Linked DNA regions of Rubrivivax gelatinosus IL144. The protein of the gene in region 2 interacts with the protein of the main gene of each other region in a pairwise test. Links are inferred from orthologs where the notes say so. Each region holds a gene or a part of one and is shown on either strand. Other genes may lie near its edges. The genes, in order: ssb, recO and recR.

Evidence for each region.
Region 1: the proteins of recO (region 2) and ssb interact in binary tests that used the Escherichia coli proteins (3 or more experiments, as listed by UniProt). The link is inferred for Rubrivivax gelatinosus IL144 from one-to-one orthologs.
Region 3: the proteins of recO (region 2) and recR interact in binary tests that used the Escherichia coli proteins (3 or more experiments, as listed by UniProt). The link is inferred for Rubrivivax gelatinosus IL144 from one-to-one orthologs.

The regions. Positions count from the first base shown.
Region 1 is NC_017075.1:4,957,017-4,963,212, reverse strand. The notes cover bases 1-2,801. They hold ssb (single-stranded DNA-binding protein), read left to right. Parts: upstream 1-1,051; coding sequence 1,052-1,552; downstream 1,553-2,801. Other genes in these bases: RGE_RS22595 (efflux RND transporter periplasmic adaptor subunit), read left to right, coding at 2,706-2,801; RGE_RS22600 (hypothetical protein), read left to right, coding at 2,226-2,615; RGE_RS22605 (NUDIX hydrolase), read left to right, coding at 1,631-2,197; recQ (DNA helicase RecQ), read right to left, coding at 1-863. Also shown: more of RGE_RS22595, read left to right, coding at 2,802-3,764; RGE_RS22590 (efflux RND transporter permease subunit), read left to right, coding at 3,791-6,196. UniProt on the Escherichia coli protein: Plays an important role in DNA replication, recombination and repair. Binds to ssDNA and to an array of partner proteins to recruit them to their sites of action during DNA metabolism. Acts as a sliding platform that migrates on DNA via reptation.
Region 2 is NC_017075.1:4,402,045-4,408,178, reverse strand. Bases 3,396-6,134 are described here. They hold recO (DNA repair protein RecO), read left to right. Parts: upstream 3,396-4,256; coding sequence 4,257-5,012; downstream 5,013-6,134. Other genes in these bases: acpS (holo-ACP synthase), read left to right, coding at 5,797-6,134; RGE_RS20005 (pyridoxine 5'-phosphate synthase), read left to right, coding at 5,009-5,791; era (GTPase Era), read left to right, coding at 3,396-4,235. Outside these bases: lepA (translation elongation factor 4), read left to right, coding at 1-1,133; lepB (signal peptidase I), read left to right, coding at 1,142-2,110; RGE_RS20025 (DUF4845 domain-containing protein), read left to right, coding at 2,148-2,525; rnc (ribonuclease III), read left to right, coding at 2,525-3,229; more of era, read left to right, coding at 3,246-3,395. UniProt on the Escherichia coli protein: Involved in DNA repair and RecF pathway recombination.
Region 3 is NC_017075.1:3,517,469-3,523,619, reverse strand. The notes cover bases 3,396-6,151. They hold recR (recombination mediator RecR), read left to right. Parts: upstream 3,396-4,357; coding sequence 4,358-4,945; downstream 4,946-6,151. Other genes in these bases: RGE_RS16050 (peptidase U32 family protein), read right to left, coding at 5,346-6,151; RGE_RS16055 (nuclear transport factor 2 family protein), read left to right, coding at 4,959-5,339; RGE_RS16065 (YbaB/EbfC family nucleoid-associated protein), read left to right, coding at 4,021-4,347; dnaX (DNA polymerase III subunit gamma/tau), read left to right, coding at 3,396-3,951. Also shown: RGE_RS16080 (porin family protein), read right to left, coding at 1-430; RGE_RS16075 (AIR synthase-related protein), read right to left, coding at 812-1,927; more of dnaX, read left to right, coding at 1,966-3,395. UniProt on the Escherichia coli protein: May play a role in DNA repair. It seems to be involved in an RecBC-independent recombinational process of DNA repair. It may act with RecF and RecO.

The DNA.
Region 1 (6,196 bases), 560 kb from region 2 along the record:
CGGTCCTGGTGGCGGCGGCGCGTCTCGGCGTCCAGGCCGGCGTGATACGGTAGCGCCGGGATGCCTTCGGCGCTGAGCCAGGCGGCGGTGTCCTCGACCTTCTTGCGGCTCTGGCAGTAGACGATGCCGGCGTCGCCCTCGTGCTCGTCGCGCAGGAAACGCAGCAGCTGGCGCTTGGGCTCGTCCTTCTCGACGATCGTGTAGCGGATGTTCGGCCGGTCGAAGCTGGACACGAAGCGGCGCGCGTCCTCCAGCTTCAGCCGCGCGACGATGTCCTCGCGCGTGTGGGCGTCGGCGGTGGCCGTCAGCGCCATGCGCGGCACCTGCGGGAAACGCTCGTGCAGCGCCGACAGGCCGAGGTACTCCTCGCGGAAGTCGTGGCCCCACTGGCTGACGCAGTGCGCTTCGTCGATCGCGAACAGCGCCAGCCGATCGCGTTCGGCCAGCGACTCGAGCATCGCCAGGAAGCGCGGCGTCAGGATGCGTTCAGGCGCGGCGTAGAGCAGCACCAGGCGGCCGGCGAGCAGCTCGCGTTCGATGCGCCGGGCCTCGTCGCCGTCGAGCGTGCTGTTCAGGAAGGCGGCCGGCACGCCGACTTCGTCGAGCGCGCCGACCTGGTCGTGCATCAGCGCGATCAGCGGCGAGACGACGACGGTGACGCCCTGGCCGGCGCGGTGGCGCAGGATCGCCGGCACCTGGTAGCACAGGCTCTTGCCGCCGCCGGTGGGCATCAGCACCAGGGCGTCGCCGCCGGCGGCCACGTGTTCGACGATCTCGCGCTGGCGGCCGCGGAAGGCGGTGTAGCCGAACACCTCGTGCAGCACCTGCTGCGCGGGATCGGCCTCGACGGGGGCGGGACTCATGGAGGGGCCGGATGGTACGCGAGCCGTGCGGCCGGCCCGGCGCGCCCTCGGGAGGGGGAACCAGCCACCGTGCGGGGGGAGTGCCCCGCCAGGAGGGCCCGGCCGGTATCATCGGCGCCCAGTGCCGGCCTTCGCGCCGGCGTCCGTCCTTCCCTCTCGTCTTCGCCCACCCCAGGAGGGCATCCCCCATGGCCTCGGTCAACAAAGTCATCCTCGTCGGCAACCTCGGCCGCGACCCCGAAGTGCGCTACGCCCCCAGCGGCTCGGCGATCTGCAACGTCACCATCGCCACCAGCCGCCAGTGGAAGGACAAGACCAGCGGCGAGCGCCAGGAAGAGACCGAATGGCACCGCGTGGTCTTCTACGACCGCCTGGCCGAGATCGCCGGCGAGTACCTGAAGAAGGGCCGCCCGGTCTACGTCGAAGGCCGTCTGAAGACGCGCAAGTGGACCGACAAGGACGGCGTCGAGAAGTACACGACCGAAATCATCGCGATGGAAATGCAGCTGCTCGGCGGCCGTGAAGGCGGCGGCGGTGGCGGCGGCGACTACGGCGGTGGCGACGACATGGGCGCGCCGCCGGCCCGCCGCGCCCCGGCACCGCGCCCGCAGGCCCCCGCGCCGCGCGCGCCGGCGCCGCAGAAGTCGAGCACCGGCTTCGACGACATGGACGACGACATTCCGTTCTGAGCCTGTCGGCCGCTGGCCGTCACGGCCCGCCGCCTTCGGGTGCGCGGGCCGTTTCTTTTTCCGAGCCTTCTGTCCGTGATGCATGACCTGCCGCTGGCCGCCGTGCTGGCCGAGATCGCGCGGGCGCGTGCCGCCCGCCCCGACCTGGACTGGGCGGCCTTCGACCGCTGCGCGCCCGTCACCGCCGCCCACGGCCGGCGTTGGAGCTTTCCCTGGCACCTGACGGCCAGCGTCTTCGTCGTCGATGTCGACGGCCGGCGCACGCTGCTCGTCGAGCACCCGACGCTGGGCCGGCTGCTGCAGCCCGGCGGCCACCTCGAGCCCGGCGAGACGCTGCGCCAGGCCGCCGAACGCGAGCTGCGCGAGGAATGCGGCGACGCCGTCGCCGACGCCGCGGTGCTCGGCGACCTCGCCGTCGACGTCGACCTGCACGCCATCCCGCCGAACCCGCGCCGTGGCGAGCCCGGCCACCTGCATCTGGACTTCTGCTTTCTCGCGCGCCTGCCGGCCGAAGTGCAGTCCGGCGGCGAGCTGCCGACACGCTGGCTCGCGCTGGACGCCGAGCCGGTGCGCGGCCAGGCGCGGCTGGCGCGTATCGCCTCGCGTCTGTCTCTGGATCAATCCCCTGGATACCGTGGGGGGTAGATTGGGGCTCTCGCTCCAGGAGACGACGATGTCGACGATCCGCCATGCCTTCGTGTTCGCCGCTGCGGCCCTCGCCGCCGCGGCCGCTTTTGCCCAGACGCCGGCGCCTGCCGGTGCCGCCAGCGCGCCGGTCCAGGGGGCCGGCCCCGGCATGGGAGGCGGAATGGGTGGCGGCATGGGCCCGGGCGGCGGCCGCGGTGCCGCGCGCTGGGGCCAGGGCGTGACGCCCGGCTGGGCGCTGATGACGCCCGAGGAACGCACGGCGCACCAGACCAAGATGCGGTCGATGACGACAGGCGCCGACTGCCGCGCCTACGTCGAGCAGCACCACACCGAGATGGCCGCGCGCGCCAAGGAGCGCGGCGTCGCGGTGCCGGCGATGCCGCGCCGCGATCCCTGCGCCGGCCTGCCCGGCTGAGATCCCGCCGCCCGCGACATCCGGCACGCCGCCGGTCGGGTTCAGCTGCACCTGTTTGATACCCTGTGGGGTATCGGATAAGATGGCGGCATGAACCCGATCGTCCGCGCCGTCGTGCGCTCGTCCCTGCTGCCGGCGCTGCTCGCCGGCCTGGCCGCGTCGGCCGCGCCACCGGCGGTGCCGGTCGTCGTCGTCGGCCAGGCCGCCGCGGCCGGCGGTTTCGAGATCGACGCCAGCCTGCAGGCGCTGCGCCAGAGCACCGTCGCCGCCCAGGTCTCGGGCAACGTGCTGCAGCTCGCGGTGAAGGCCGGCGAGCGCGTCAAGGCCGGCCAGCTGATCGCGCGCATCGACGAACGCGACACCCAGGCCGGGCTGCTGCGCGGCGAAGCCGGCGTCGCCCAGGCCGACGCCGAGTGGCGCAACGCCTCGCTGCAGCTGCAGCGCACGCGCGAGCTGCGCAGCCAGGGTTTCGTCAGCCAGGCGGCGCTGGACACCGCAGAGACCCAGGCGCACGCCGCCCAGGCCGGCCTGGAGCAGGCGCGTGCCGCGCGCGCACAGGCGGCGCTGGCACGAGGTTTCACCGCCGTCGTCGCGCCGTTCGACGCCGTCGTGCAGGCCACGCATGTCGAAGCCGGCGACCTGGCCAGCGCCGGGCGTGCGATCGCCACCGTCTACGCGCCGGGCGCGCTGCGCGCCGTCGTGCAGTTGCCGGCTTCGCGTTCGGCGGCGGCGCGTGCGGCGGCCGGCGTCGAGATCGTGCTGCCCGACGGCCGACGTGTCGCGCCGGTCGCCAAGACCGAACTCCCGGCCACCGACGCCGTCTCGCAGACCGTCGAATGGCGGCTGGATCTGCCGCCGGCGGCGACCGCCGGCCTCGCGCCTGGCCAGAACGTGCGCGTGCGTTTCGCCGGCGTGCCCGGCGCCGCCGCACCCGCCGGCCGGCTGGCCGTGCCGGCGGCGGCGCTGCTGCGCCGTGGCGAGCTGAGCGCGGTCTACGTGCAGCGTGGCGAAGGCTTCGTGCTGCAGGCGGTGCGCGCCGGCGCGACGCTAGGCGACACGGTCGAGATCCTCGCCGGCCTGAAGGGCGGCGAACGTGTCGCCGCCGACGCCGTGCGTGCCGGCCTGGCCGGCGCGCTGGCTGCCAAGTGACGGAGCGCGCCGTGGCCGACAACGCTATGGGCATCGCCGGCCGTCTGGCGCGCGCCTTCCAGGCCAACGCACTCACGCCGCTGCTGGCGCTGGTCGCGCTGCTGCTGGGCCTGTTCGCGGTGCTGGTCACGCCGCGCGAGGAAGAGCCGCAGATCAACGTCACGATGGCCAACGTGCTGATCCCGTTCCCGGGCGCCTCGTCGGCCGACGTGCAGAACATGGTCGCGCGCCCGGCCGAGCAGGTGCTGGGCCGGATCGCCGGCATCGAGCACACCTTCTCGGTCTCGCGCCCGGGCCTGGCCGTGCTGACCGTGCAGTTCGAGGTCGGCGTGCCCCGCACCGAAGCGCTGGTCCGCCTGTACGACGTGCTCGACGCCAACCAGAACTGGCTGCCCGCCGGCCTGGGCACGCTCCCGCCCATCGTCAAGCCCAAGGGCATAGACGACGTGCCGGTGCTGGCGCTGACGCTGTGGAGCCGCGACGACCGCGCCGCCGCCGACCTGGAGCGTGTCGCGCACGCGCTGGAGGCCGAACTGAAGCGTGTGCCCGGCGCGCGCGAGGTGCAGACGATCGGCGGCCCCGGCCGCGTCGTCCAGGTGACGCTGCAGCCGGCGCGGCTGCGCGAGCGTGGCGTCGACATCCTGCGCCTGAAGCAGACGCTGGCCGCCGCCAACCAGGGCATGCCGGCCGGCAGCGTGATCGACGAACGCGGCGGCGCGCTGACCGTCGAGACCGGCGAGTTCCTGCGTTCGGCCGCCGAGGTCGGCGAACTGGTCGTCGGCACGCACGCCGGCCGCCCGGTCTATCTGCGCGAGGTGGCCGAGGTCGTCGACGGCGCGGCCCAGCCCTCGCGCTACGTCTGGTTCACGCCCGGCGGTGCCGGAACGGCCGGCGGCCACCCGGCGGTGACGCTGACGCTGACGAAGAAGCCCGGCACGAATGCGGTGGACGTCGCGCGCGCCGCACGCGAACGGGTCGACGCCTTGCGCAACGGCCTGCTGCCCGAGGGCGTCGAGGCCACGGTGACGCGCGACTACGGCGCCACCGCCGCCGAGAAGGCGAACAAGCTGATCAGCAAGCTCGTCTTCGCCACCGGCTCGGTGATCCTGCTCGTCGGCCTGGCGTTGGGGCGGCGCGAGGCGGTGATCGTCGGCGCCGCCGTCGTGCTGACGCTGGCCGCGACGCTGTTCGCCAGCTGGGCCTGGGGCTTCACGCTGAACCGCGTGTCGCTGTTCGCGCTGATCTTCTCGATCGGCATCCTCGTCGACGACGCCATCGTGGTGGTCGAGAACATCCACCGCCACCAGCGCCTGGAGCCCGGCCGGCCGCTCGTGGAGATCATCCCCGCCGCGGTCGACGAGGTCGGCGGGCCGACGATCCTGGCGACGATGACGGTCATCGCGGCGCTGCTGCCGATGGCTTTTGTCAGCGGGCTGATGGGCCCGTACATGAGCCCGATCCCGATCAACTCCAGCCTGGGCATGGCGATCTCGCTGGCGATCGCCTTCACGGTGACGCCCTGGCTGGCGCTCAAGCTGATGAAGCCGCACGGCGCGGCGGCGCACGGCGGCCGCGCCGAGGCGCTGGCCGGGCGGCTGCAGGCGCTCTTCACGCGGCTGCTGCAGCCGCTGCTGGACAGCGCACGCAAGCGCTGGCTGCTGCTGGCGGGCATCGTCGCGGCGCTCGTGCTGTCGGTCGGCCTGGCCGCCGTGCAGTGGGTGGTGCTGAAGATGCTGCCCTTCGACAACAAGAGCGAGTTCGCGCTCGTCGTCGACATGCCGGCCGGCACGCCGCTGGAAGACACCGCGGCGACGCTGCACGAGCTCGGCGCCTTCCTCGCCGCCCAGCCCGAGGTGCGCGACCTGCAGGGTTACGCCGGCACCGCCAGCCCGATCACCTTCAACGGCCTGGTGCGCCAGTACTACCTGCGCGCCGACGCCGAACAGGGCGAGCTGCAGGTCAACCTGGTCGACAAGTCCGAGCGCCACGAGCAGAGCCACGCCATCGCCCAGCGCCTGCGCCCGGAGCTGCAGCAGATCGCCGCGCGCCGTGGCGCCAAGCTGAAGCTCGTCGAGGTGCCGCCCGGCCCGCCGGTGATGAGCCCGATCGTCGCCGAGGTCTACGGCCCCGACGAAGCCGGCCGCCAGCAGCTCGCCTCGCGGCTGGAGCAGGCATTCCACGCGACGCCCGACGTGAGCTCGATCGACAGTTCGCTGCACGCCGACGCGCCGCGCGCCTTCCTGCGCGTGAACCGCCAGCGTGCCGACACGCTGGGCATCGCCGCCGACGACATCGCGGCCACGGTGCAGGGCGCGCTGTCGGGCGCCGACGCCGCCTGGCTGCACGACGGCCAGTCCAAGTACCCGGTGCCGGTGCGCCTGCAGCTGCCGCGCGAGGCCCAGGTCGGGCTGGACGCGCTGCTGGCGCTGCCG
Region 2 (6,134 bases):
TGGCGACCAACGCCGTCTACCCGCTCGAGCAGATCGGCGTCTTCACGCCCAAGGCTATGCCGCGCGAGGCGCTCAACGCCGGCGAGGTGGGGTTCCTGATCGCCGGCATCAAGGAGCTGCAGGCGGCCAAGGTCGGCGACACGATCACGCTGGAAAAGAAGCTGCCGAACAACGCCGGCCCGGCCAGCGAGGCGCTGCCCGGCTTCAAGGAGATCCAGCCGCAGGTCTTCGCGGGTCTGTACCCGACCGAGGCCAGCGAGTACGACCAGCTGCGCGACGCGCTGGAGAAACTGAAGCTCAACGACAGCTCGCTGCGCTACGAGCCCGAGGTCAGCCAGGCGCTGGGCTTCGGCTTTCGCTGCGGCTTCCTCGGCCTGCTGCACATGGAGATCGTGCAGGAGCGCCTGGAGCGCGAGTTCGATCAGGACCTGGTGACCACCGCGCCCAGCGTGGTCTACGAGGTCGAGCTCAACGACGGCACCGTGCTGCAGGTCGAGAACCCCAGCAAGATGCCCGACATGGGCCGCATCCGCGAGATCCGCGAGCCCATCGTCACGGTGCACCTGTACATGCCGCAGGACGCGGTCGGCCCGGTGATGACGCTGGCCAACCAGAAGCGCGGCATCCAGCTGAACATGGCCTACCACGGCAAGCAGGTCATGCTGACCTACGAGCTGCCGCTGGCCGAGATCGTGCTGGACTTCTTCGACAAGCTGAAGTCGGTGAGCCGCGGCTACGCCTCGATGGACTACGAGTTCAAGGAGTACCGCGCGGCCGACGTCGTCAAGGTCGACATCCTGATCAACGGCGACCGCGTCGACCCGCTGGCGATGATCGTGCACCGGGCGCAGAGCCAGTTCCGCGGCCGCGCCGTGGCCGCCAAGATGCGCGAGCAGATCCCGCGCCAGATGTACGACGTCGCGATCCAGGCGGCGATCGGCGCGAACATCATCGCCCGCGAGAACATCAAGGCCCTGCGCAAGAACGTGCTGGCAAAATGCTACGGCGGCGACATCACGCGCAAGCGGAAGCTGCTCGAAAAGCAGAAGGCGGGCAAGAAGCGCATGAAGCAGATCGGCTCGGTCGAGGTGCCTCAGGAAGCCTTCCTCGCGATCCTCCAAGTGGACGACTAAACACCTTGATGAGCACTCTGACCGCCGTCCTGTACGGCGCCCTGGTCGTCTACCTCGGCGGCTGGTTCCTCGGGCAGTGGACGGGCAACTTCTCGCTGCTGCTGTTCCTCCTCAGCGCCGTCACCCTCTGCTACTGGCTGGCCGAGCGCTTCCACTTCCGCCCGGCCCGGCAGGCCGCGGCCGCGGAGCTGGAGCGCCAGGACGCCGCGCGCCGCGAAGACCTCGCGCGCCAGGGCATCGCCAAGGTCGACGGCGACGTCGGCGCGGCCAAGGAGAAGATCCTCGAGCAGCCCTGGTGGCTGGACTGGACCGCCGGGCTGTTCCCGGTGATCGTCGTGATCTTCCTGCTGCGCTCGTTCATGTTCGAGCCGTTCAAGATCCCGTCGGGCTCGATGATCCCGACGCTGCTCGTCGGCGACCTCATCCTCGTCAACAAGTACCACTACGGCATCCGGCTGCCGGTGATCAACAAGAAGATCATCGCCAACCACGACCCGGAGCGCGGCGACGTCGTCGTCTTCCGCTATCCGATCGACCCGCGCGTGGACTACATCAAGCGTGTCGTCGGCGTGCCGGGCGACGAGATCCGCTACGTGAACCAGAAGCTCTACGTCAACGGCCAGCCGGCGCCGGTGACGCCGCTGGGCGACTTCTACAACGAGGACCGCCTGCGCTACTCGCCGATGTTCTCGGAGAAGCTGGGCGCCGTGGAGCACCGCATCCTCGTCGACCCGAACCGCCCGGCCTTCTACGGCCCGGAGCCCAAGAGCTTCCCGATGCACGAGAATTGCCAGTACAGCGCCGAAGGCGTGACGTGCAAGGTGCCGCCCGGGCATTACTTCATGATGGGCGACAACCGCGACGACTCGCAGGATTCGCGCTTCTGGGGATTCGTTCCGGACGAGAACATCGTCGGCAAGGCATTCTTCGTCTGGATGAACCTGGGCGACCTGGGCCGCATCGGATCGTTCCACTGAACCCGGCCCTCGAAGCAGCGTACAACGAGAGGCGAACATGACTCCGGTCCCGCGCCTGCCGCGCGCCAGCCAACGCGGCATCACCCTCTTCGGGCTGCTGTTCTGGGCCTTGCTCGTCGGCTTCATCGGCTACGTGCTGGTGCGTGCGGTGCCGACCATCAACGAGTACCTGACGATCAAGCGTGCGGTCGAGAAGGTCGCCGCCGGCCAGCCGGCCACGGTGGCCGAAGCGCGCACCGCGTTCGACCGCCAGAAGGAGGTCGAGTACTCGATCGCCTCGATCGACAGCAAGGACCTCGTGATCACGAAAGAGAACGACAAGGTCGTCATCGGCTTCGCCTACGACAAGGAGATCCCGCTGTTCGGCCCGGTCTACCTGCTGCTCAAGTACGAGGGTCAGGCGAAGGCACCGTGATGGACACCCGGCACGACGCCCTGCAGCAACGGCTCGGTCACCGCTTCGAGCGCACCGGCCTGCTGACGCGCGCGCTCACGCACCGCAGCTGGGGCGCGGACCACAACGAGCGCCTCGAATTCCTCGGCGACTCGGTGCTCAACTGCGCCGTCTCGGCGCTGCTGTACGAACGTTTCTCCGGCAGCGACGAAGGCGACCTGACGCGCGTGCGCGCCCACCTCGTGCGCGAGGACAGCCTGCACCGCGTCGCGCTGACTTTGGGCCTGCCCGAGGTGCTGCGCATGTCCGAAGGCGAGATGCGCGGCGGTGGCGCCCAGCGGCCGTCGATCCTCGCCGATGCCGTCGAGGCGCTGATCGGCGCGATCTTCCTGGACGGCGGCTACGAGCCGGCGCTGGCTGCCGTGCGCCGCCTCTTCGGCGAGGTCATCGCCGCCACCGAGGCCGACGCCTGGACCAAGGACGCCAAGACCGAGCTGCAGGAATGGCTGCAGGCGCGGCGCCTGCCGGTGCCGGCCTACCGCATCGTCGCCACGCGCGGCGAGAAGCACGCCCAGACCTTCGAGGTCGAGTGCGCCGTCGCCACGCTGGGCCTCGCCGAACGCGGCGAAGGCCGCTCCCGCCGCACCGCCGAGCAGGAGGCCGCGCGCCGCCTGCTCGAAGGCTTGAAAGCCGACGACAAACCCGGCGGCCCCTTGCGCTCCTGAAGCGCCCGCCCACGCGATGAACACCACACCCTCCCCGGGCGACGAAGCGCCGGACGATTCGTCGTCCCAGGCTTACGAACTGCCCCCGATCCCGCCCGCACCGGCCGCCGTCGAGGGCCAGCGCTGCGGCCTGATCGCCATCGTCGGCCGGCCCAACGTCGGCAAGTCGACGCTGCTCAACGCGCTCGTCGGCCAGAAGATCAGCATCACCTCGCGCAAGGCGCAGACCACGCGCCACCGCATCACCGGCATCCGCACGGTGGGCGCGACGCAGTTCGTCTTCGTCGACACGCCGGGCTTCCAGACCACGCACCTCAAGCGCCACAGCGGCGCGATGAACAAGACGCTCAACCGCACCGTCACCGCCTCGGTGGCCGACGTCGACGCGGTGCTGTTCATGGTCGAGGCCGGGCGTTTCGGCCTGGACGACGCCAAGGTGCTGGCGCTGCTGCCGCCGGACAAGCCGGTGATCCTGGTCGCCAACAAGCTCGACGCGGTGCGCCGCCGCACCGACATCCTGCCCTGGCTGAAGAGCATGCAGGAGCGCCACGCCTTCGCCGAGTACGTGCCGATGTCGGCCACCACCGCGGCCGACGTCGAGCGCCTGTTCGCCATCGTCGAGCCGCACCTGCCCGAGCAGCCCTGGTTCTACGAGGAAGACGCGCTGACCGACCGCAGCGACCGTTTCCTCGCCAGCGAGATCGTGCGCGAGAAGCTGTTCCGCCTGACCGGCGACGAGCTGCCGTACTCGTCGACGGTGGTCATCGACAAGTTCGAGGAAGAGGGCCAGCTGCGCCGCATCGCTGCGACCATCGTCGTCGAGCGCGACGCCCACAAGGGCATGGTCATCGGCGAGGGTGGCGAGCGCCTGAAGCGCATCGGCACCGAGTCGCGCCAGGAGCTCGAGCGCCTGCTCGACGCCAAGGTCTTCCTCGAGCTGTGGGTCAAGGTGCGTTCCGGCTGGGCCGACGACGAGGCCCACCTCAGGAGCTACGGCTACGAGTGACGTGAGCCGGGAGGCGCGCCGATGAGCCGGGCGGCTGCCGCGCCGCTGTCGGCCTACGTGCTGCACAGCTGGGACTGGAGCGAGACCAGCCTGATCGTCGAGCTGTTCACGCGCGAGCGCGGGCGTGTCGTCGTCGCCGCCAAGGGCGCCAAGCGCCCGACCTCGCAACTGCGCCCGGTGCTGCTGCCGTTCCAGCGCATCGCCGTGCAGCTGGGCCGCACGCCGGCCGACGAGGCTGCCGAGATCCACACGCTGCGCACCGCCGAATGGGGCGGCGGCGTGCCGCCGGTGCCGGCGGCGGCGATGTTCTCGGCCTTCTATTGCAACGAGCTGCTGATGAAGCTGCTGGCGCGCCAGGACGCGTTCCCGCAGCTCTTCGACGCCTACGCCGAGACGCTGGCCGCGCTGGCCGCCGACGAGGCGGCGGCGCTGCGTGCCTTCGAACTCGTGCTGCTGCGCGAGCTGGGGTTGCTGCCCGAGCTCGGCACCGAGACGCTGACGCTGGCGCCGCTGGCGCCGGCGCGGCGCTACGCGCTGCACCCAGAGGCCGGCGTCGTCGCCGACGCCGAGGGCCTGACCGGCGCCGACTGGGTGCGGCTCGAAGCCGCGCTCGTCGCCCACCACGGACCGGCGCTGCGCGCCGCCTGCACGCCGGTGGCCCCGGCGCTGCGCGGGCCGCTGCGCACGGTGCTTCACTATCATCTCGGCCATGCCCGGCTGCGCTCGCGCCAGGTCTTCCAGGACGTGCAAAAGCTCGTCGACACCGCTTCCCGATGAATCCTCTCGTCGCTCCCGAGGCCGCCGCCGGCGGCCTGACCAAGCTTTCGGTCAACGTCAACAAGGTCGCGCTGCTGCGCAACACCCGCCACCTGGGCATCCCGAGCGTGGTGCGTGCCGCCACGCTGTGCCTGGAGGCCGGTGCCGACGGCATCACCGTGCATCCGCGGCCCGACGAGCGCCACATCCGCGGCCACGACGTGCACGAGCTGGCGGCGCTGCTGCGCCACTGGCCGCAGGCCGAATACAACATCGAGGGCAACCCCTTCCACAACCTGATGGCCTACGTGCGCGAGCTGCGCCCGCAGCAGGTGACCTTCGTGCCCGACAGCGAGGTGCAGTTCACCTCCGACCACGGCTGGAACCTGCCCGAGGACGTCGAGCGCCTGCGCCCGGTGATCGCCGAGGCGCATTCCTTCGGCGTGCGCGTCAGCCTCTTCATGGACCCGATCCCCGAGGCGATGGCCATCGCGCGCGAGATCGGCGCCGACCGCGTCGAGCTCTACACCGAGCCCTACGCCGCCGCCTGGGGCACGCCCAAGCAGGCCGAGATGCTGGAGCGTTTCGCCGCCGCCGGCCGTGCCGCGCTGGCCGCCGGGCTGCAGCTCAACGCCGGCCACGACCTGAACCGCGACAACCTGCCCGACTTCCTGCGTGCCGTGCCCGGCGTGCAGGAGGTGTCGATCGGCCACGCGCTGATCGCTGACGCGCTGGAGCTGGGGCTGCCGGAGACGGTGCGCGCCTACCAGCGGTCGATCCGCTCGGCCTCGCAAGGCTGACCGGCGTGATCTACGGCATCGGCACCGACGTCTGCGACATCCGCCGCATCCAGGCGACGCTGGCGCGGCGCGGCGACCGTTTCGCCGAGAAGGTGCTGGGTGACGACGAGCTGCGCGTCTTCCACGCCCGGCGTGCGCGTGCCGAGGCGCGCGGCATCGCCTTCCTGGCGACACGCTTCTCGGCCAAGGAGGCCTTCTCCAAGGCCATCGGCCTGGGCCTGCACATGCCGATGACCTGGCGCGCCTGCCAGATCCTCAACGAAGCCAGCGGCAAGCCCTTCGTCCGCCTGTCGGGCGATCTGGCCGCCTGGTTCGCCGCGCGCGGTCTCGTCGCCCACGTCAC
Region 3 (6,151 bases), 880 kb from region 2 along the record:
AGTTCAGACCGATGCCGAACGAGACGTCGTGGTCGCTGTCGCTGTCGCTGCCGTAGCCTTCGCGAGTCGCCTTGAACTTGCTCTCGGCATAACCGACGCGGCCGAACAGTTGCAGGCTGTCGGTGACCTGGAGTTTCGGCTTGATGTACAGCCCGTAGGCGTGTTCCATCTTCAGCTTGACGCGCTCGAGGAAGAGCGCCTTGGTCCTGTCGTCGGTTACGCCGACGGCGAGCATCGCTTCGAGGGCGAGGTACGGGTGCAGCTCGTAACCGACGATGCCGCGCACGGCCCCGATGTCGAGGCCATTGGAGCCGACGTCGGCGTGCAGCAGTGAATAACCGATCTCGGCGTAAATCGGCGAGGCATTCGTTTGCGCTTGGGCGGCGCCGCAGGCCAGAACGGCGGCGGCGATCATTGCGATCTTCTTCATCGTTTCCCTGTCGGTTGGTCATCGCATGGCCGAATGGCATGCGGGCGACAGAATTGCCGATGCGTGCAATGACCGTCAACGCGGAGTCGGCGAATGCCGACATGCGGTTCAGCGCGGTTTGCGCCGGATCAGAGGCAATGGAGTTCGTGATGCCGGATCCGGTCGCGTTTGCCCGAAGGCTTGCCGGACGGCGTGGGGAAGAGGGGGAGGGGAGGGTGACGAGCCTTACCCCCGGCACTGGTTGCAACGCTTAGGGCTGCTTGGTTCCCCACCTGACCCGGTTGGGCGCGCTTCCATGCGGGGAGGCCCGTCACGGCGCATTCTAGCCGCAGTGCGCGGCGGGCCCGCCGGTGCCCAGGTGGCACCGCGGGCCATCGGCTCTCAGCGCAGCTGCAGCGCGTCGTCGCCCCACTCGATGCCCAGCGGCTCGACGACGAGGCGCTTGGGACCGGCTTCGACGCGGCCGGCGACGATGGCCTCGATGCCCTGGGCGCGCGCGATCTCGACGGTGCGCTCGGCGTCCGCGGCGGCGACGTAGAGCGCGAAGCCGGCGCCCATGTTCAGCGTGCCGTAGGCCTCGGCGTCGTCCTGGCCGGCGTGGCGCTGGATGAAGGCCAGCACCGGCGGCACCTTGGGCACCGCGGTGATGCGGTAGGTGAAGGTGCCCGGGTGGCGCAGCAGCTTGCGCCAGCCGTGGCCGGTGACGTTGGCGGCGTAGTGCACGCGCACGCCGGCGGCGGCCAGCGCCTCGGTGACCGGCGAATACAGCGTCGTCGGCGCGAGCAGCGCGTCGCCGTAGGCGAGGCCCGGCTCGACCTCGGTCAGGTAGCCCTCGGGCAGGCGCTCGACCAGCTTGCGCGCCAGGCTCAGGCCGTTGGCGTGGATGCCGCTGGAGGCCAGCAGCACGATCGCGTCGCCGGCGGCGAGCTCGTCGCCCAGCGACAGGCGCTGCTTCGGGTTGACGATGCCAGTGCACGAGGCGGCCAGGTCGATGCGGCCGCTCTCGACGATGCCGGCCAGCGCCGGCGTCTCGCCGCCGCCCCAGGCGACGCGGCAGGTGTCGCAGGCGGCCTTCCAGCCGGCCACCAGCGCCTGCGCGCGCTCGGCGTCGCCGAACCAGTCGCTGCCGCCGGCGGCCCAGTAGGCCTGCACGACCAGCGGCGTGGCGCCGACGGTGATCAGGTCGTTGACCGCCATCGCGATCGTGTCCTGCGCTATTGCCGAGTAGTAGCTGCGGCCGGTGAGCTTTTGCATCTCGTCGGCGACCAGGGCCTTGCTGCCCAGGCATTCGACGATGCTGGCGAGGTAGAACGGGCCGACGTCGACGACGTAGGCGGATTCGCCGCGCGAGGCCTTCACCTCGGTGAAGCCGTGGCCCGCGAGATGCGGGGCGGTGGCGGCGGCGGCGCGCTGCGCGGCCACTTTGAGCGGGTCGATCAGGTCGTAGACGACGCCGGACTGCTCGTAGCTCAGCGGAGTGTTGGCGGGTGCTTGCATGGGCCGGGATTATCGCCCCCCGCCCGTAGAATGGCCCGGTGAGCTACGTCGTCCTCGCGCGCAAATACCGTCCCCGCAGCTTCGACCAGATGGTCGGCCAGGAGCACGTCGTCCGTGCGCTGAGCAACGCGCTGGAGCAGCAGCGGCTGCACCACGCCTACCTCTTCACCGGCACGCGCGGGATTGGCAAGACCACCGTCTCGCGCATCCTGGCCAAGAGCCTGAACTGCACCGGGCCCGATGGCACCGGCGGCATCACCGCGCATCCCTGCGGCGTCTGCAGCGCCTGTACCGAGATCGACGGCGACCGCTACATCGACTACATCGAGCTCGACGCGGCCAGCAACCGCAGCATCGACGAGATCCGCGACCTGATCGAGCGTGCCGCCTACAAGCCCGGCATCGGCCGCTTCAAGGTCTTCATGATCGACGAGGCGCATCAGCTGACCAAGGACGCCTTCAACGCGCTGCTGAAGACGCTGGAGGAGCCGCCCGAGTACCTGAAGTTCGTGCTCGCGACGACCGACCCGGAGAAGATGCTGCCGACGGTGCTGTCGCGCTGCCTGCAGTTCAACCTGCGGCCGATGGCGCCGCAGACGGTGCACGAGCACCTGCAGGAGGTGCTGGCCGCCGAGCACGTGCCGCACGACGAGGCCTCGCTGCGCCTGCTCTCGCGTGCCGCGCGCGGATCGATGCGCGACGCGCTGTCGCTGACCGACCAGGCCATCGCCTACGGTGGCGGCCGGGTCGACGAGGCCGTCGTGCGCGGCATGCTGGGCAGCGTCGACCGCGGCCATGCACGCCGGCTCGTCGAGGCGCTGGCCGCACGCGACGGCGCCGCGGTGCTGGCCACCGTCGACGCGCTGCGCGCGATGGGCCTGTCGGCCTCGGCGACGCTGGAGGAACTGGCCTCGCTGCTGCAGCAGATGGCCGTCGAGCAGGCCGTTCCCGGCGCGCTGGATGCGCAGGACCCCGACACCGAGGACGCGCGTGCGCTGGCCAGCGTGCTGCCACCCGACGAGACGCAGCTGCTCTACAGCATCGCGCTGCACGGCCGCGCCGAGCTGGCGCTGATGAGCGACGAGTACGGCGCGCTGACGATGGTGCTGCTGCGCCTGCTGGCCTTCCCGCCGGCCGGTGCCGCGCCGGTGCCGCCGCGCGAAGCGCCGCGTTCGGCGCCGCTGCGCGCGCCATCGCCGCCGGCGATGACGATGCCGGTGGCCAAGGCTGCTGCGCCGGTCGTCCCGGCCTCGCCGCCGCCGCGGCCTGTGCCGGTGGCGCCGGTGGTCGCGCCGCAGCCTGCGGCACCCGCGTCCGCGCCTGTTGCCGAACGCCGCCGCGAACCTCCTGCGCCGGCGCCGCAGGCGGCTCCTGAACGCATCGAAACGCGCTCGGCACCGCCTGACGACGAGCCGCCCTGGGGCCGTGACGACGAGCCGCCGCCCGAAGGCGAGTACCGACACGCCGTTCCGGCGCCGTCGCGCAGGCCGGCTGCAGTGCCGGATCCGGAGCCCGAGCGCTTCGAGCCCGCTCCGGTCGACGCCGTGCCCGACGAACCGCCTCCCGTCGAACGCCGCCCGCGCCCGGTGCGCCGCGACGAGCCGCCCGCGCCGCCGCCGCGCACGCCGCTGGGCGACCGCTGGTATGCGCTGTGCCAGGCGATGGCCGAGCGCGGTGCCGTCTCGGCGCTGCTGCGTGAACTCGCCTGGCAGGGCGGGCTGGTCGAGGTCGACGAGGCCGCCGCGCCGCAGCGCTGGCGGCTGCAGGTCGAACGCGAGTCGCTGCGCACCAATGCGCTGCGCGAGAAGCTGGCGGCCGCGATGGCCGCGGAGCTCGGCGCGCCGGTCGATCTGGTGCTCGAACCCGGTTCGCCCGAGGACACGCCGGCCAAGCGTGACGCCTGGGAGCGCACGCGCCGCCAGCAGGAGGCCGAGCACACGATCCGCCACGACCCGGTGGTGCTGGAGCTGATGCGTCAGTTCCCCACGGCACGCCTGGTGCCGAACTCGATCAAGCCGGTCTGAGCGGCGCTGCCGCACGACGATAATCCCGCGTTTTCGGCGGCCCCGAGGCCGCCACGAAAGGACACGACGATGATGAAGGGCCAACTCGCCGGGCTGATGAAGCAGGCCCAGGCGATGCAGGAAAACATGAAGCGCGCCCAGGAAGAGCTGGCGCAGCTGGAGGTCGAGGGCCAGTCGGGCGCCGGCCTGGTGAAGGTCGTGATGACCTGCAAGCACGACGTGCGCCGCCTGAGCATCGACCCCAGCCTGCTGGCCGACGACAAGGACATGCTCGAAGACCTGGTCGCCGCCGCGTTCAACGATGCCGTGCGCCGTGCCGACGAGATCAGCGCCGAGAAGATGGGCAAGCTGACGGCCGGCATGCCGATGCCGCCGGGCATGAAGTTCCCGTTCTGACGCCTTGCCGATGGCCGACACCGCGCTCGACGCGCTGATCGAGGCGCTGCGGCGGCTGCCGGGCGTCGGCCAGAAGTCGGCGCAGCGCGTCGCCTTCCACCTGCTGCAGCACGACCGCGATGGCGCGCGCCGCCTGGCGCACGCGCTGGACGTCGCGGCCGAGCGTGTGCACCACTGCGCGCGCTGCCACACCTTCACCGAAGACGAGGTCTGCCCGGTCTGCCGCGACCCCGAGCGCGACGCCCGGCTGCTGTGCGTCGTCGAGACGCCGGCCGACCAGCACGCGCTGGAACGCAGCGGCGGCTACCGCGGCCTGTACTTCGTGCTGATGGGCCGGCTGTCGCCGCTGGACGGCATCGGCGCCGGCGACATCGGCGCCGCCGAGCTGATCGAACGCGCGAGCGACGGCACCGTGCAGGAAGTCATCCTCGCCACCAGCTTCACTGCCGAAGGCGAGGTCACCGCGCACGCGCTGGCCCAGGCGCTGCGTTCCCGCGGCCTGAAGGTCACGCGCCTGGCGCGCGGCGTGCCGGCGGGCAGCGAAATCGAGTACGTCGACCTGGGCACGATCGCCCACGCCTTGGTCGACCGGCGCTGAACGGGCCAAGGCCGTGTCCGAGCCCGACGACGACTTTTTCCGGGGACTCGAGCAGCGGCGCACACGCGCCCTCGTCGACCGCGACCTCGTGTTGATCGAGCGCCTGCACGCGCCGGATTACGAACTGCTCACGCCTGCGGGCCGCGCCTTCTCGCGAGAGCGCTATCTGGCCGAGATCGCCGCCGGCCCGTTTTACGCCGCCTGGCACCACGGCCCGATGCGGGTCCGGCGTTCTACGACGATGGCGGTGGTGCGCTACGTAGCCGAACTCGGTTTTCCGTCCGGCCGCACGCTCCGCTGCTGGCACACCGACAGCTACGAGTTGCGCGGCGACGTCTGGCAGGCCGTCTGGTCGCAGGCCACCGCGCTGCCCGCCGCCGACGGCGAACGCTGACCGGCCTCAGCCGGCCCGCCGTGCCGGCTTGCCCGCCGGTTTCGTCCGGTAGAACTGCATCGGCACCGCTGCCGCCTCGCGCAGCACGCTCTTCCTGATGCGGCCGACGACGTGCATCTCGCAGGGCTTGCAGTCGAAGCGCAGCGTCAGGCGTTCGCCGCCGGAGACCAGCGTCAGCGGCTCGGCGCGCACCGTGCCCTGCACGCCGATGACGCCCTTGGCCTGCTTGGGGCACAGCGACAGCGACCAGCGCACGCAGTGGCGCGTGATCATCAGGCTGACCTCGTCGCTGCGCTCGTGGCTCTCGTAGGCCGCTTCGATGACCTTGACGCCGTGGCGCGCGTAGAACGCCGCGGCCTTGGTGTTGTGCACGTTGGCCAGATAGCTCAGCGTGTCCTCGGGGTACGGCGCCGGCGGGTCTTTCGGCGTCGCACGCGGCAGCGGCTCGAAAGCTGCGGCGCGGGCCGCTTCCAGGGCCGCGACGGCGTCGCGGCGCAGGGCGTTGGCGACCGACGCCGGCACGAACCACGGCGCCACGATGTCGACGCCGCGTGCCTCGAAGATCGTGCCGCCCAGGCGCGCCAGGTTCTCGCGCAGCGTCGATTCGTTGCGCGCCGCGTCCTTCGGCAGCTGGTGCGCGTGCACGACCTCGGCATGCGCGTAATGGCCGTCGGCGTCGACGAGCTGCAGCGCGAAGCCTTGGCCGGTGGCCTCGAAACGCAGGTCGACCGGGATCAGGCGCTCGGCCGACTTCTTCTCCAGCAGCCGGTCCCAGGCCATGTCGCGGTTGCGGCTGATGGCGGCGTCGCGGC